4 regions of the Pseudomonas sp. Marseille-Q0931 genome follow, and region 4 is predicted to be linked to each of the others. Evidence: predicted binding sites of a transcription regulator. Region 4 holds the regulator's gene; each other region holds the start of a gene.

Region 1 (4,210 bases), on a different contig from region 4:
CGTGATGTCGCTGCCGTTGCTGCTCAACAGTGGCCAGGCGTTTCCCCAGCGTGATCTGCTGATTCTGCTCGCCGCCGGGGTGATCCTGCTCTCGCTGCTGGTGGCCAGTGTGGCTTTACCGCGGATATTGCCGCGCCTGCCTCAGGACAATGCGGCCTTGCGCGAGCGTGAACTCAATCGTCATCGTGCAGTGATACTGGAGTCGGCGATTCGCTACCTGGAATCCGAGGACGAGCGCGCGGCCAATGCCGAGGGCGCGATTTCCTCGGCGGAGGTCAAGGCCCGGCTGATGAGCGAATACCGCGACCTGCTCGAGCGTGCCCGCGACGGCGAGGAGTCGCGGGAGCAGCAGCGCGAAGTGGATCGTCTGGAGTACCGCCTGCGTCTGCAGGCACTGCGCACTCAGCGGCTGGAGCTGTACCGCATGCGTAAGGACAACGAGCTGGATGACGACATGCTGACCGAAATTCTGCGCGATCTGGATATCGCCGAGGCGCGTCTACACAATAGCTGAGGCGCCCGCGTTCATTCGTAGGGCGGATTCAGGCGCGAAGCGAACAATCCGCCGGGCCCTGCCTCGGCAGCGGGCAGGGGGCGGGTTGCACCCGCCCTACGGGCTCAGGCCCTCCGTATGCCAGGTTCCTGGGGGAGGGGCTTTAGCCACGACTATAGAGGGCTTCAGGCGCCGCGAATGAAGCGGGCGATGCGCTCGGCGGCCTCGATGCATTCTGCCAGGGGCGCGACCAGCGCCATGCGCACGCGTCCGGCACCCGGATTGACGCCATCGACCTCGCGCGACAGATACGAGCCCGGCACCACGGTCACGTGTTCGCTGGCGAACAGGTCGCGGGTGAACAGGGTGTCGTCACCCGGCGTGCGAGCCCACAGGTAGAAACCGCCGTCCGGGCGCTGAACGTCCATTACCGGGGCCAGAATTTTCAGCACCGCATCGAACTTCTCACGATACAGATCACGGTTGGCACGCACATGCGCCTCGTCGTTCCAGGCCGCTACGCTGGCCAGCTGGGTCTGCACCGGCATGGCACAGCCATGGTAGGTGCGGTACAGCAGGAAATCCTTGAGGATCCCGGCGTCGCCGGCGACGAAGCCGGAGCGCAGGCCCGGCAGGTTGGAGCGCTTGGACAGGCTATGGAACACCACGCAGCGTTTGAAATCGCTGCGGCCCAGCTCGGCGCAGGCGCTGAGCAGGCCCGGAGGCGGAGTATCTTCGTCGAAGTACAGTTCGCTGTAGCACTCGTCGGCGGCGATGACGAAGTCGTGTTCATCAGCCAGGGCGATCAGTTTTTTCAGAGTCTCGACCGGGATCAGCGCGCCGGTGGGATTGCCGGGCGAGCAGAGGAACAGGATCTGGCAGCGTTGCCAGACCTCTGCCGGCACTGCCTCGAAATCCGGGTTGAAGCCGTGAGCTTCCAGGCACGGCAGATAGTGCGGCTCGGCACCGGCAAGGAACGCGGCGCCTTCGTAGATCTGATAGAACGGATTGGGGCTGACTACCAGGCCCCTGGCATCGCGGTCGACCACCGTCTGGGTGAAGGCGAACAGCGCCTCGCGCGTACCGTTGACCGGCAGCACGTGGCGCGCGGCATCCAGCCAGCCTGCCGGCACGCCGAAACGGCGTTCGCACCAGTTGGCAATGCTCTGGCGCAGTTCGGGCAGGCCCAGGGTGGTCGGATACACAGCCAGCTTGTCGAGGTTGGCGGTCAGGGCCTGGCCGACGAAGTCCGGTGAGCGGTGCTTGGGCTCGCCGATCGACAGGGCGATCGGCGAGCGGTCGGCGGCAGGTTGCACGCCGGCAAGCAGGGCGCGGAGCTTTTCGAACGGGTAGGGCTGCAACTGGGCGAGGGCGTGGTTCATGATGATCCGACGGGTCCTTTATGAGGCGGCGACAAAGCTGGCGACACTAGCACGGCAGGCCCTTTGGGGAAATTCCCTTTGTCCGTCCGTTTTCCATCCGTTTAGGTCGCCAAACCGATGCCTGTGTAGCTCAAGACGGCACACGCTCAGCCGATAATCCTCATGTCACCCGTTCATCCCTTCTTCCGGCGAGTTCTCTCCATGCGCACCCTCAAATTCAGTCACAAGATCATGCTGGCTGCTTCCCTGGTGGTCATCGCGGCTTTCGCGTCATTTGCCTTGTATAACGATTACCTGCAACGCAATGCGATCCGCGACAATCTGTCCAACTATCTGAACGACGTCGGAATCGTCTCCACTGGCAACATCCAGCACTGGCTCGATGGGCGCATGCAGTTGCTGGATAACCTCGCCGAATCTGTCCAGGACGACAGCTCGCCCGAACCACTGCGCCGCAACCTGCAGCATCGCAGCATCGCATCGGCCTTCCTTTATGCCTATTTCGGCCAGGCTGACGGCACCTATACCCAGTTCCCGGCCAGCGAGTTGCCTGCCGGTTACGATCCTCGTCAGCGTCCCTGGTACAAGAGTGCGGTGGGCAGCGGCGGGCCAGGCCTTACCGAGCCTTACCTGGCGGCCGATCCGCGTGACGGTCTGCTGATCACCATCACCCGACCGGTCAGCGTTGGCGGTGCCCTGCAGGGTGTGGTCGGCGGCGACCTGAAATTGCAGACGGTTGATGACATCCTCAATTCCTTCGATCTCGGCGGCATGGGCTACGCCTTCCTGGTCGACGAGAAGGGCACGGTGCTGGTGCATCCCGACAAGAGCCTGGTGCTCAAGACCCTGGCGGACCTATTCCCCAGCGGTGCACCACGTCTGCAACCTGGCCTGCAGGATGCTTCGTCCATCGAGGGTAGCGCTCGTCTGGTCACCTTCCTGCCAGTGAAGGGGCTGTCGGGCGTGCGCTGGTACGTCGGTTTATCCGTCGATGAGGGCAAGGCGTTCGCCGCGCTCAGCGAGTTTCGCGTGTCTGCGCTGATGGTCACGATCATCGGCGTGGTTGCCATCCTGATCCTGCTTGGTGCGCTGATCCGTATCCTGCTGCGTCCGCTGCACGTGATGAGCCACGCCATGGGCGGCATCGCCGAAGGTGAGGGGGATCTGACCCAGCGCCTGACGATCGCCTCCGGCGACGAGTTCGGTGAGTTGGCGGGGGCCTTCAACCGCTTCGTCGAGCGTATTCACGAATCCATCCGCGAAGTGGCCTCGGCGACCCGCGAGGTGCATGCACGGGTCAGCACCGTGGTGCAGGCGTCCAATGCCTCCATGGGTAACTCCAGTGAACAGGCCGCGCGCACCGACAGCGTCGCCGCCGCGATCAACGAGCTCGGTGCAGCCGCCCAGGAGATCGCGCGCAATGCTGCCGATGCTTCCGTGCAGGCCAGTGATGCGCGCCGTGACGCCGAGGAAGGCCAGGGCATGGTGGAACGGACCCTGAGTTCGATGGGGGAGCTGTCGGAGAAGATCCAGGCTTCCGGTCGGCATATCGAACTGCTCAGCGAGAAGAGCAACGACATCGGCCAGATTCTCGATGTGATCAAGGGCATTTCCGAGCAGACCAACCTGCTGGCGCTCAACGCCGCCATCGAGGCGGCGCGTGCCGGTGAGGCCGGGCGAGGTTTTGCCGTGGTCGCCGATGAGGTGCGCAACCTGGCGCAGCGCACGCAGAGCTCGGCGCTGGAGATCCAGCAGATGATCGAGCAACTGCAGGCTGGAGCCCGTGACGCCGTGGCGACCATGGCCGAGAGTCGTCGCTTCAGTGACGACAGTGTGCGCATCGGTGGGCAGGCCGGCGAGAACCTGCGCGGGGTGACCCATCGCATCGGTGAAATCGACGGCATGAACCAGTCAGTGGCCACCGCCACCGAGGAGCAGACCTCGGTGATCGAGAGCCTGAACATGGACATCACCGAGATCAACACGCTGAACCAGGATGGCGTGCGCAACCTGCAGTCCAGCCTCAGCGCCTGTACCGAGCTGGATCAGCAGGTCCGCCGCCTCAAGCAACTGGTGGACAGCTTCAGGATCTGACTCCGGTCCAGGGTGCGGCGCCCGCCGCATCCAGCTGCTCAGAAGGTGATCTGCGTCGTGCTCGGGGCACTTGGCTCGGCGAGCTTGGCGATGATCGCTTCCTGCAGGCGCGCGCAGAACTCGGGGTCGGACAGCGGCTGGCCTTTGTCGTCGGTAATGAAGAATACGTCTTCGACGCGCTCGCCGAGGGTGGCGATTTTGGCGTTCTGCAGCGACAGATCGTATTCGAGGAAGATGCGTC
Region 2 (4,210 bases), on a different contig from region 4:
GGCGTATTCGGAAATTGCCGTGCGCGCGGGAATCCCTTGCGCCTTGCAGGCAGCATAGAGATCACGCAGGAAGGGCTCGATTTGCTCCAGCTCGCGCAAACCATAAACCTGGGTCTGTCGTGGGCGGCCGCCATCGGCGTCCAGCGCCGGCTGCGGGCGCCCCTGGGCATCGCGCTTCTGGTCGAGCAGGTAGAACTCCAGTTCGCAGGCCATCACCGGGTGGTAGCCGTCGGCCTCCAGCTGCTCGATCACCCGCACCAGCAGCTGCCGCGGATCGGCGGGCGTGGCCGGCAGGCCTTCGGTGGGGTGCATCGACACCTGCACGGCGGCGGTGGGCATCTGCCGCCAGGGCAGGCGCACCAGGCTGCCGGGCAATGGATAGGCGCGGCAGTCGATATCGCCGACCTCCCAGACCAGGCCGGTATCCTCGACATCCTCACCCTGGATGGACAGGCCGAGCATGGTGCTCGGCAGCGGCCGGCCGCTCTGGTACAGCGCCAGCAGTTCCTCGCGGTGCAGCAGCTTGCCGCGCGGCACACCGTTGGCATCGAGGATAAACAACTCGATCAATTCGATATCGGGATTGCTGGCCAGGAATTCCTGGGCCTCCTGCACAGCAGCGAAAGTCGTCATATCGCACTCGCTTGCGCCAGTTGGGCGCTCGGTGTCCGCACGGCCCGTTCGACTCTCGAACAGGTGGCGCAGGCAGACAAATAGGCATCAGCGGCTGCGGACATGGCGCAGCCATCGGTGTCAGCGGGTGGGGACGGCGTCCGGCGGGCGCGCGTGGCGACAATGCCACAGCGCCCAGAAGGCGAGGATGATCGTCAGCAGCGGGTTGAGCCGCTCCAACAGGCGCCGCCGCGCAGGCGCGCGGTACAGCGGAACATGGACTTGGCAGGCCAGGGAGATCATGGCTTGGCAGCGTCGCACAGGGTTTGACGTGCGTTAAATCGGGTTTTTCATACGCTTGGTTATGCGCTGGCTAAACAATCCTGCCCATGCAAACCAAATCGGCCCGCAGGGTGCGCCGTGTGCGCACCATTAATCACACGACAGACAGCGCATCCTACGGCTCCGGCCGATAGCCCAGACGCAAACCACCCCAATGCCGCCCACGCACCATGATCGGCACCGACAGGTCGTGCATCAGCTCGCCGGTATCGCGCATGTAGGTCTGCAGCAATAGCGCCTGTGTGTGGCTGCCGCAACGGATGCCGGTGCGGTCGTTGAACAGGCGCTTGCCACGGCTGCGGGTGGCATCCAGCGCCGGGTCGCCGCTGGGCGGGTGGTTGAATGCGGCGTTATGGGTCGGCACGTAGCCTTCCGGCGTAGTGGAAATGGCGAATACCAGCCCTTCGTGGCGCTTGAGCAGAGGCTCCTGCAGCGCCGGCAGTACCTGATCGGCGTACTGGTCGAAGCGCGTACGGTATTTCTGCGGCTGGGTACCTGCGATGGGTTGGTAGTGGCGGTCGAACAGGTCGTCGAGGCTGATGCGACCACCCTGCAGGTCCTGCTCGAACTGTGCGGCGATGGCTGCCGCGCCTTCGCGGGCCAGGTCATAGGCGCGCTGGTGATAGTCGTCCAGGCCCACTTCGGCGAGCTGTTCGCTGACCGTCTCGGCCTGCCCGACCAGGTGATCGGCGGCAGCGGCCAGTTGCCGCGTCTGCCCCTCGCTGCCCTGCACGTCATCCTGCAGCTGCAGCGCGGCCGCCGACAGGCTGGCCAGGCGCTGGTGATTGTCGGCAGTGCCGGCGCTGATCTGCGCCACTTGCTGTTCGACCTCCTCGGCTTGATCGGCAATGCCGTGCAGGCGGCTGCCGGCCGTCTCGATCTGCTGCGCGGCCTGTTCCAGCTCGACGCTCTGGCGCTGAATATGAGCGACCACCGCCGTGCTCTGCTGGCGGATGTCGGCGATCATCTGGCTGACTTCCTCGGTGGCACTGGCGGTGCGCGCGGCGAGGTTGCGCACCTCGTCGGCGACCACGGCAAAACCACGGCCCATCTCACCGGCGCGCGCGGCCTCGATGGCGGCGTTGAGCGCCAGCAGGTTGGTCTGGCTGGCGATGGACTGGATCACCTGGGTGACCTGCTCGATCTGTTCGGTACGGCTGCCCAGGCCGTCGATCAGCTCGCGGCTGGCCAGGGTCTGCGCGCTAAGCTGCTGCATGCGCTCGATAGCCTGGTTGAGCTCGGCCTGGCCGCTGGCACTGGCTTCACGCACATGCTGCGCGGCAGCCAGGGTGTGCTCGGCACGGGCGGCGCTGTCCTGCTCGGTATGGGTAATGGCCTCAGACGCCTGACTGACCTGCTGCACCGCCGCCAGTTGCGACTGCAGGCGCTCGGCCAGGTGCTTGACGGCATGGGCCACCCTGGCCGCGGACAACGCGTTGTGGCAGGTATGCCGCGACAGGCCGCGGCTGAGTTCGACGAAATCGGTAGCGACAGCCTGTTTCGCGGCGGGAGCGGCATCGTCACGGCGCTGCCAGGGACCGAGCCACGGCCACAGCGCCAGCAACAGGAAGGACGGCACGCTGACGTAGGCCGGCAGTTGCACCTGCTGGTAGACCAGCATCAGCGCGGCCAGCCCCAGGGCGTGAAGAAGACAGGCAACGGGTGAACGGACAAAGGCAGCTTGCATGACCGACCTCAGAGTTCTTGTTCTGGTGCGCGAAGAGGCGCTGTAGGCGGACGGGGTCACGACGGGTTCCCTCCTGGAATATCCCACGCAACCTGGGCAGCAGGCTACGTGTACGACAGGCCCGGCGAAAAATCAGCGTATGCAGGCCGGGCACCATGACCGCGATTCGAGCAGCTTGGAAGCACCAGCACCATAAAACTTTGGTAGCACCCTGCCATGAATTTGGACGGTCAGCACTCTTGGCGGGCCGTTTCGTAAGAGCGCCATCCACTGTATCGACGCCTGACCGCGTGGCATTAGCGAGCGGCCGAAAACAACTCTACCTCGGCCTCGACAGCCGGCTATCCGACCATGCGATGGCGTTTCACGAAACGCCGGTCCAGCCAGTCCTTGCAATGTCCGTACAACCGCCCGCCAGCACTCCAGTCATGCCAGCCGAGCAGCGCCCCGCCGTCGCCAGTGGCGAGCAGCGCCAGGCTCTGCCATTGCGCACGGTACTGACGCAGCGGGCGATCCTCTAGCGCGGCCTGAAGGTTGGCAGCCAGTACCGGCGCCTGACGCACCGCAAAACGCCCGCTGCGGCGCATGCCGTCAAGGCTGGCGCTGTCGCCGACGGCGAAGATCTGGGCATGGGATTCGCTCTGCAGGGTCGGGCGAATGGCGATGAAGCCCGCTGCATCGCTGGCCAGCTGGCTGGCGGTCAGCCATGGCCAGGGTCGTGCGCCACTGGCCAGCAGCAGGCGCCGCCCGCGCCATACCGGCTCGTCGCCGCTGAGCAGCCAGTCATCCTCGATGCGCCCGATCGGACAATGCTCGCGCACCTGTACGCCACGCTGACGCAGATGGCCCAGTGCACGCAGGCGCAACCCCGGCGACAAACCATCGAGCAAGGTGCCGCCACAGAACAGCGCCAGCGCCGGCACCTGGTCGGCCAACGCCAGGGCCAGTTCCACACCGCCGGCACCGCCACCGAGAATGGCCATGCGCCGTGGCTCGGCCTGCCATTGCTGCCAGCCTTCGAGCAGCTTGTCGATGGGCCTGGCGGCCAGCACCTGCATGGCATCGCCCTGCTGCGGCGGAATGGCCATGCCGGCACCGACGTTGAGCGACAACCACTCGCTGTGCAGGCGGCGTCCGTCTTCGAGTTGCAGGATCCGCGCATCGGCATCGAATGAGGCGATCTCGCCCTCGATCAGATCGACCTTGGCCGCGCGGCACAACGGCTGCAATTCCACGCGGCAGTCCGCCGCGCTGAAGCGGCCGCTAATCAGCCCCGGCAACATGCCGGCGTACCAGGCCTCAGGGCCAAGGCTGAGCAGGGCGATGCGCCCCGGCGGGCGCTCCACCAGCGCCCAGCGGCGCAACACACCAAGATGGGCATGGCCAGCCCCGGCCAGGATCAGGTCGTACTGACTCATGCGTCGTTGCATCCATCGCGGTACTGGCTCGGCGTCTGACCGGTCCAGCGTTTGAAGGCGCGGCCAAAGCTGCTGCTGTCGCTGAAGCCGAGCAGGTAGGCGATTTCACTGATCGAGCAGCGCGGGTCGCGCATATGCCGCAGGGCCAGGG
Region 3 (4,210 bases), on a different contig from region 4:
TGGGTGCCTTGCTCAATGGCGCGATGACGCAGAACCTGAGCAATATCCGCGTGTACAGCTGCGATGCGCTGGAAGTGCTGCGTGACTGCGTTGCCGATGCCAGCCTGGATCGCGTGCTGCTGTTCTTCCCTGATCCCTGGCACAAGTCGCGCCACCACAAACGCCGCATCGTGCAGCCGGCTTTCGCCGAGCTGGTGCGCAGCAAGCTGAAGATCGGCGGCGTGCTGCATATGGCCACCGACTGGGAAAATTACGCCGAGCACATGCTCGAGGTGATGAACGTCGCGCCGGGTTATCGCAACCTTGCTGCAGATGGCACCTATGTGCCGCGCCCAGAAGAGCGCCCGGTGACCAAGTTCGAACGCCGCGGCGAGCGTCTTGGCCATGGTGTATGGGACCTCAAGTTCCAGCGCCAGGAATGATGACCGGGCGACCCTGGTCGATCAGGATCGCCCCACGCTTAGAACCGGCAGGATGCACGATCAGATCGGGATAACCCGGCGGCCAGGACGGCACCTCACCTCAGAACCTGTTCATGATCCGCTGCGCGTGGGCGCTCGCGAGCTCGTGAGGCAGGCTCTCATCACACAACAACGATAAACGCGTCTGCAAGGCGTGTAGATATTGGCGACGTCGCTGCCATGGCGTCGCAAGGAGAGCATTGTGTTGAGATCGGTTTCCATTCTTCTACTGACCGCCCTGGCCTTTCAGGCTCAGGCCAAGGTCGATGCCAGCCAGGCTGCGCGCCTGGAGCAGGACCTGACCCCGTTGGGCGGTGAGCGTGCGGGCAATGCTGCCGGTACCATTCCGGCCTGGACAGGCGGCCAAGCGACACCGCCAGCCGGTTACCAGCCGGGCATGCACCACCCGGACCCCTTCGCGGACGACAAGCTGCTGTATCGCGTCGACAGCCAGAACCTGGCGCAATACGAGCAGCAATTGCCGGTCGGCCTCAAGACCCTGCTGCAGCAGTACCCCAGCTTCTACCTGCGGGTCTTCCCGACTCGCCGCAGCGCGGCGGCTCCGCAGCGTATCTACGACGCGACCCGTTTCAACGCGCTGAATGCCGAACTGATCTCTGGCGGCAATGGTGTGCAGGGCGCGGCGGCCGGCGTGCCGTTCCCCATGCCGCAGAACGGCCAGGAAGCCATCTGGAACCACATCATGCGCTACCGTGGCGACCAGATCAGCATGGCCACCAACCAGGCGGCGGTACTCGCCAATGGCAGCTACAACCTGCTCAAGCTCGAGCGCGACATCTATTTCCTCTACGGCCGTGAAGGCGTTGCCCCGCAGGATCTGGACAACACCTTGTTCTTCTACAAGTACAAGGTCGTGGCGCCGGCCAAACTGGCTGGCTCGGCACTGGTGGTGCAGGAAACGCTCGATCAGGTGCTGGCCATCCGCAAGGCCTGGCGCTTCAACCGCGGCGAGCGCCGTGTGCGTCGCCTGCCGATGCTCGCCTATGACACCCTGCAGCCCGATACCAACGGCATGGCCACCGCCGACCAGGTGGACGCCTACAACGGCGCCCCGGACCGCTATGAATGGCAGCTGTTGGGCAAGCGCGAGATGCTGGTGCCCTACAACAGCTACGCGGTTCACCAGCAGGGCATTCCGTACGCCGATATCCTCCAGGCCAAGCACATCAACCCCGAACTGCTGCGCTACGAGCTGCACCGCGTCTGGGTGGTCGAGGCGGACCTGCGCACCGGCTTCAGCCACCCGTACGGCAAACGCCGCTTTTATCTGGACGAAGACAGCTGGCAGATCCTCGCCGTCGATCTGTATGACCGCAGCGGCAACCTGGTCGGCCTGCAGGAAGCGCATCCGATCAGCTACTACGATGCGCCGATGTTCGGCTCGACCCTGGAGACCATCTATGACCTCAAGGGCGGCCGCTACTTCGCTGACGGCCTGGACAACAACGAGAAGATGTACGACTTCAACGCCCGGCTGAGCCCGCGCGACTTCACCCCGCAGGCGTTGCGCCGCGAAGGCAACTGAGCCGCATCATCCGCGCGACCAGCGCATCGCCAGCTGCGGCTGCCGCTCGCGCACTACAGCATTATCGCGGACAAGTCCGCTTCCACAGAAGGTCGGCGCGCGCAGCGCCGGCACAACTGTTCTTGTGGGAGCGGACTCGTCCGCGAAGCCTTTCGTCCTGGATGACGACTACATGCAGCGGCACGGTCCGTCCGGCCGTTGGCGCGATAGACGCCCAGCTCGAAGTTGTCGTGCCTGCGCATGTGACGACCTGCTTGGTGCATTGAGCGGAAACGCCACGTATAGTCACGCTCGGATCTAAGAAACCGCTCTAAATCGATACTTTCAGCGTTTCTGCGCATCTTCGGTTTCAATTTTTCCGGCGCGTGGTCGCTTATTACCCGCGTATGCCCGTTAGCACTACCCAGGTTCTCGGGCACCCCAAACTGTTTCCAGATTCCGGTGATAACGCCCTGCGCGGAAAGCTTGTCCACAGGCTTCTGCTCTTTTGGCCCATCGCTGCGCACGGATCTGGCTTTCAACGGCGGTTGGCCAGCCCAGCCCGCCATCGATGGAGTCCTTCGCATGAACATCAAGGATTTGCCGCTGCGCCTGAAGATCACCCTGACGGCGGCGGCGCTGTTATCGCTGGTCAGCATCACGCTGATCTGGCAGAGCGTTTCCTCTCTCGACAGGACGGTCAACGACACCCTGCAGCGGGACATCGACGGCTTCGCCCAGTCGGTTTCGGTCAACCTCGGCAACTGGATGCACGACCGCATCAACGCTGTGAAAACCACCTCGACCAGCCTGGTGCAGCAGCCGCAAATCGCTCCGCACATCCTGCTGCAGCAGACCTGGGCGACCTTCGCCTTCAACATCACCTACATCGGCACCAACGATGGCCGGATGCTGCAGAACGACCCGAGCGTGATCCTGAAGAACTACGATCCGCGTCAGCGCGGTTGGTACCAGGGCGCCGAGAAGAACAACGACGTGTTCATCAGCGATCCTTACGTCTCGCTCACCGATGGCGCCTACGTGGTGACCATCGCCTACCCGGCGCGCCGCGACGGTTCGTTGATCGGAGTAGTCGGCGCCAACCTGACGCTCGATACGCTGACCGAGACCATCGGCAAATTGAGCATTCCCGGCGACGGCTACGCACTGCTGATCGACCAGAGCGGGCAGATGATCGCGCATCCGGACAAGGACTGGCGCACCAAGTCGGCCTCCGATTTTTCGCCGACGCTGGGCGGCGAGCAGCTCAAGGCGCTGGTGCAACAGCGCCGCCTGGCCGAGGCCGATGTGGCCGGTACCGAGAGCCTGCTGTTCGCGGTCGAGATTCCCAACACGCGCTGGACCTTCGTGATGGTCATGGACAAGGCCAAGGTGCTCGCTCCGGTGCGTCACCAGCTGTTCGTGCAACTGGTCATCGGCACCGGCATGCTGGTCGTTGCCATTCTGGTGCTGGCGTTGCTCGGCCGCGTGCTGTTCCGCGACCTGGAGCAGATTCGCCGCAACCTCAACGCCATCGCCGCCGGTAACGGCGACCTGACCCAGCGCCTGCCGGTCAATTCCAACGACGAGATCGGCCAGCTGTCGAGCAGTTTCAACCGCTTCATCGACCAGTTGCACGGCATCATCTCGCGCCTGCGCGATGTCGCCGTGGCGCTGAGCAGCGAGTCCGGGCAGGTGGCGCAGGATGCCGATGCACAGAACCAGCGCGTGCAGCAGCACCAGTCCGAGCTGCATCTGGTGGCCACCGCGGTGACGCAGATGGCGTCCGCTACCCAGGAAATCTCGCGTAACGCCGAAACCGCTTCCGGCCAGGCCGTGGACTCGGTCAGTCTCAGCGTGGAAGGTCGCCGCCAGGTGGAGCGCAGTCAGGAGTCCATCTCGTTGCTGGCCGAGGAGGTCGAAGGCGCCGGGCGCATCATCGACGAGCTGCACCGTCACTCCAACGAGATCAGCTCGATTCTCTCCACCATCGCCAGCATTGCCGACCAGACCAACCTGCTCGCGCTCAACGCGGCCATCGAGGCGGCGCGTGCCGGCGAGCACGGCCGCGGCTTCTCGGTGGTGGCCGACGAGGTGCGGGTGCTGTCCAAGCGCACCCACGAGTCGACCCGCGAGATCGAGGCGATGATCCAGGTGCTGCAGGACGCTACCCGTCAGGCGGTTGGCGTGATGGACAATGCCGGCACCAAGGCCTCGCAGAGCG
Region 4 (4,210 bases):
CTGGGTTCCATCGCCTGGGGGCAGTTGCAGAATCGCCGCCCGCAGCAGGCCAATCTGTGGCGCCGCCTGCAGCGCATGGGGCTGTCTGCCGAGCTGTCGCAGGCGCTGCTGAGCAAGGTGGCCGGCGTTGCCGAGCCGCGTCAGGCCTGGCGTATGCTGCTGGCGCATCTGGCTCACGCGATCAGTACGCCCAAGGTCGAGCCGCTGGAAGAGGGCGGAGTGATCGCTCTGGTCGGTCCGGCCGGCATGGGCAAGACCACCACCCTGGCCAAGCTGGCCGCACGTTACGTGCTTAAGTACGGCTCGCAACAGGTCGCTCTGGTGAGCATGGACAGCTTCCGTATTGGCGCGCAGGAGCAGCTCAAGACCCTGGGGCGCATTCTCGGTGTGTCGGTGACTCAGGTCGATCCTGGTCAGTCTCTGCTGCAGGCGCTGGCGCCGCTGGCCAAGAAACGCGTGGTGCTGGTCGATACCGCTGGCCTGCCAGGCAACGATCCGGCGCTGCGTATGCAGCTGGAGAGCCTGGCCTCGGCACGCATCAAGGCGAAGAATTATCTGGTATTGGCCGCAACAAGTCAGAGCCAAGTGCTCAAGGCGGCCTACCATAGTTACAAGCGTTGTGGCCTTTCAGGCTGCATACTGACGAAGCTGGATGAAGCCGCGAGTCTGGGTGAGGTTTTAGGTCTGGCTATAGGCCAGCAACTGCCGGTAGCCTATGTGACGGACGGGCCGCGGATTCCGGATGACCTGCAAGTGCCGCGTAGCCATCAGTTGGTCAGCCGCGCAGTGGGGCTGCAGGCCGCCGAGGAGCCGAGTGAAGACGCCATGGCGCAGATGTTCGCCGGCCTCTATCACAATCCGGCCAAGCGAGCCGGCTGAAGCGGCGAGAATGTTGCACCCTCCCGCCACGTGGCGCGGGAGTGAACGGCCTCAACGGGTGTTTTCAACGGCCTGTAGGGCCAAGTCGAAGTTAGACAAGGTGTAGAAAGAACATGGCTATGCATCCCGTACAGGTGATTGCGGTTACTGGCGGCAAGGGTGGCGTCGGCAAGACCAATGTGTCGGTCAATCTGTCCATGGCCCTGGCCGATCTCGGCCGTCGGGTGATGCTGATGGACGCTGACCTGGGCCTGGCCAACGTCGACGTTCTGTTGGGACTCACGCCCAAGCGCACCCTGGCTGATGTCATCTCGGGTGAATGCGATCTGCGTGACGTCCTGCTGCAGGGGCCGGGCGGCATCCGCATCGTGCCGGCAGCGTCCGGCACACAGAGCATGGTCAGTCTCACGCCGATGCAGCATGCAGGCTTGATCCAGGCATTCAGTGACATCAGCGAAAATCTTGACGTGCTGGTGATCGACACCGCTGCCGGCATCGGCGATGCGGTCGTCAGCTTCGTGCGTGCTGCGCAGGAGATCCTCGTGGTGGTGTGCGATGAGCCCACCTCGATTACCGATGCCTACGCGCTGATCAAGCTGCTCAATCGCGATCACGGCATCAGTCGCTTCCGTGTATTGGCCAATATGGCCCATAGCCCGCAGGAAGGACGCAATCTCTTTGCTAAGCTGACCAAGGTGACGGATCGTTTCCTCGATGTCGCCCTGCAGTATGTCGGTGCCGTGCCCTACGATGAATGTGTGCGTAAGGCCGTGCAGAAGCAGCGCGCCGTTTATGAAGCCTTCCCTCGATCCAAGTGCGCCCTGGCGTTCAAGGCGATAGCTCAGAAGGTAGATACCTGGCCGTTACCGGCCAATCCTCGTGGTCATCTGGAGTTTTTCGTCGAGCGTCTGGTGCAACAACCGACCGCAGACTCGGCCGTATGACAGCAGCCTCTGGACTTCGTATGTACAACAAGGCTCAGGCGCAGGACTCCCAGCACCAGCTGATCGAGCGCTATGCGCCGCTGGTCAAGCGCATCGCCTACCACCTGCTGGCCCGCTTGCCGGCCAGCGTGCAGGTCGATGATCTTATCCAGGCCGGCATGATCGGCCTGCTCGAAGCCTCGCGCAAATACGACTCCAGCAAGGGCGCCAGTTTCGAGACCTTCGCGGGTATCCGTATCCGTGGCTCCATGCTCGACGAGGTGCGCAAGGGCGATTGGGCGCCGCGTTCGGTGCACCGCAACAGCCGTATGGTCAGCGATGCTATTCGTGTCGTTGAAGCAAGAACTGGGCGCGACGCTAAAGATCACGAGGTCGCGGCCGAACTCCAATTGAGTCTGGAGGATTACTACGGCATTCTTGGCGACACTTTGGGCAGCCGCCTGTTCAGCTTCGACGACCTGTTGCAGGACGGCGAGCATGGCGGGCTGCACGAAGACGCCGGACACACTCACCTCGAACCTTCGCGGGACCTCGAAGACGAACGCTTCCAGGCGGCCTTGGCCGATGCCATCGCCGGTTTGCCGGAGCGCGAACGTCTGGTGCTGGCGCTGTATTACGATGAAGAACTGAACTTGAAGGAAATCGGTGAAGTGCTGGGGGTTAGCGAGTCACGCGTGAGCCAGTTGCACAGCCAGTGCGCGGCGCGTCTGCGCTCGCGGCTGAGTGAATGGCGTGCTGGCTGAAGGCGGCGTACTCGCAGGCGCAAACGGTTTCACGATTAAAGGACGTAGTTGCAAGCGCAATACGTTTGGGACTGTACGGAGGTCGACTTGGACAAGAACATGAAAATCCTCATCGTTGACGATTTCTCGACGATGCGACGGATCATCAAGAACCTCTTGCGGGATTTGGGTTTCACCAACACCGCGGAAGCCGATGACGGCACCTCGGCACTGCCGATGCTGCAAAGCGGCAGTTTCGACTTTCTGGTGACCGACTGGAACATGCCCGGCATGACCGGCATCGACCTGCTGCGTGCCGTACGCGCCGACGAGCGCCTCAAGCACCTGCCGGTGCTGATGGTGACCGCTGAAGCCAAGCGCGATCAGATCATCGAGGCGGCCCAGGCCGGCGTGAACGGCTATGTAGTCAAACCCTTCACCGCTCAGGTGCTGAAGGAAAAGATCGAGAAGATCTTCGAGCGGGTCAACGGCTGATGCCGGCCGCGAGGGTGCTATGGAACACGATGACTCCACGCTGGGTGACCTTGAATCGTCCCTGAAAACCAATGCCCGTGAGCTGGTCGATAGCCTCGAAAAAGGTAACTTCGGCAACGCGGTGCAACTGATCAACGAGCTCAACAAGGTTCGTGATCGCGGGCTGTATCACGAGGTCGGCAAACTGACCCGTGAACTGCACAACGCCATTGTCAATTTTCAACTCGATCCGCGTATGCCGCATGCCCAGGAGCTGTCGCAGATTGCCGACGCTACCGAGCGGCTGAACTACGTCGTGACCATGACCGAGAAGGCTGCCAACCGGACCATGGATCTGGTCGAACAGAGCGCGCCGCTGGTCAATGATCTGAGCGATGAAGCGCAGAGCCTGAACGTCGAATGGGGCCGCTTTATGCGCCGTGAAATCGGTGCCGACGGTTTTCGCGAGCTGGCCAAGCGTGTCGAGCTGTTCCTCGCCCGCAGTGAGCGAGATGGCGCCAAGCTCTCAGGCCATCTCAACGACATTCTGCTGGCGCAGGACTACCAGGACCTTACCGGTCAGGTGATCAAGCGTGTCACCCAACTGGTGACCGAAGTGGAAAGCAACCTGCTCAAGCTGATGCTCATGGCCAGCCAGGTCGACCGTTTCGCCGGTATTCAGCACGACCACGAAGTGCTGCGCGCCGAACAGGAAAAATTAAAAGAACCATCGCGGGGTGAAGGTCCGCAGATTCATGCCGATAAGCGTGATGACGTTGCCTCCAGCCAGGACGATGTCGACGACCTGCTGTCCAGTCTAGGGTTCTAAGGAGCACACAATATGAGCTTCGGCGCCGATGAAGAGATCCTCCAGGATTTCCTGGTAGAGGCCGGCGAGATTCTCGAACAGTTGTCCGAACAGTTAGTCGAGCTGGAAAGCCGACCGGACGACATGAACCTGCTCAATGCCATCTTTCGCGGTTTCCATACCGTCAAGGGCGGAGCGGGCTTCCTCCAGCTCAACGAGCTGGTGGAGTGCTGCCATATCGCCGAAAACGTCTTCGACATCCTGCGCAAGGGTGAGCGTCGCGTCGATTCGGAGCTGATGGATGTAGTGCTCGAGGCTCTTGATGCAGTCAATGGCATGTTCGGCGAAGTGCGTGAGCGGCGTGAGCCGACGCCCGCGTCGCC

The links. Region 4 encodes FliA, which starts transcription of late flagellar genes. Its sites were predicted from a motif close to CTAAAGTTTNNNNNNNNNNNGCCGNTAA; they were not measured.
Region 1: P3C50_RS20335 (methyl-accepting chemotaxis protein) is a predicted target of FliA. The motif match lies at 2,005-2,032, and genes of this name have one in related genera.
Region 2: P3C50_RS23095 (methyl-accepting chemotaxis protein) is a predicted target of FliA. The motif match lies at 2,914-2,941, and genes of this name have one in related genera.
Region 3: P3C50_RS16980 (methyl-accepting chemotaxis protein) is a predicted target of FliA. The motif match lies at 2,356-2,383, and genes of this name have one in related genera.

Annotation. Positions count from the first base shown of each region.
Region 1 covers NZ_CALNWT010000014.1:114,665-118,874, reverse strand. Annotated here, with positions in the region: gene P3C50_RS20345 (Na+/H+ antiporter) at 1-514, shown strand, start outside; gene dapC (succinyldiaminopimelate transaminase) at 679-1,875, opposite strand; gene P3C50_RS20335 (methyl-accepting chemotaxis protein) at 2,077-3,969, shown strand; gene P3C50_RS20330 ([protein-PII] uridylyltransferase) at 4,008-4,210, opposite strand, start outside.
Region 2 covers NZ_CALNWT010000020.1:6,219-10,428, forward strand. Annotated here, with positions in the region: gene P3C50_RS23085 (glutamine synthetase family protein) at 1-633, opposite strand, end outside; gene P3C50_RS23090 (hypothetical protein) at 754-915, opposite strand; gene P3C50_RS23095 (methyl-accepting chemotaxis protein) at 1,070-2,641, opposite strand; gene P3C50_RS23100 (FAD-dependent oxidoreductase) at 2,983-4,059, opposite strand; gene P3C50_RS23105 (AraC family transcriptional regulator) at 4,056-4,210, opposite strand, start outside.
Region 3 covers NZ_CALNWT010000010.1:187,870-192,079, forward strand. Annotated here, with positions in the region: gene trmB (tRNA (guanosine(46)-N7)-methyltransferase TrmB) at 1-422, shown strand, start outside; gene P3C50_RS16975 (DUF1329 domain-containing protein) at 664-2,007, shown strand; gene P3C50_RS16980 (methyl-accepting chemotaxis protein) at 2,572-4,210, shown strand, end outside.
Region 4 covers NZ_CALNWT010000001.1:430,814-435,023, forward strand. Annotated here, with positions in the region: gene flhF (flagellar biosynthesis protein FlhF) at 1-879, shown strand, start outside; gene fleN (flagellar synthesis regulator FleN) at 993-1,823, shown strand; gene fliA (RNA polymerase sigma factor FliA) at 1,820-2,566, shown strand; gene P3C50_RS02180 (chemotaxis response regulator CheY) at 2,666-3,040, shown strand; gene P3C50_RS02185 (protein phosphatase CheZ) at 3,060-3,848, shown strand; gene P3C50_RS02190 (chemotaxis protein CheA) at 3,861-4,210, shown strand, end outside.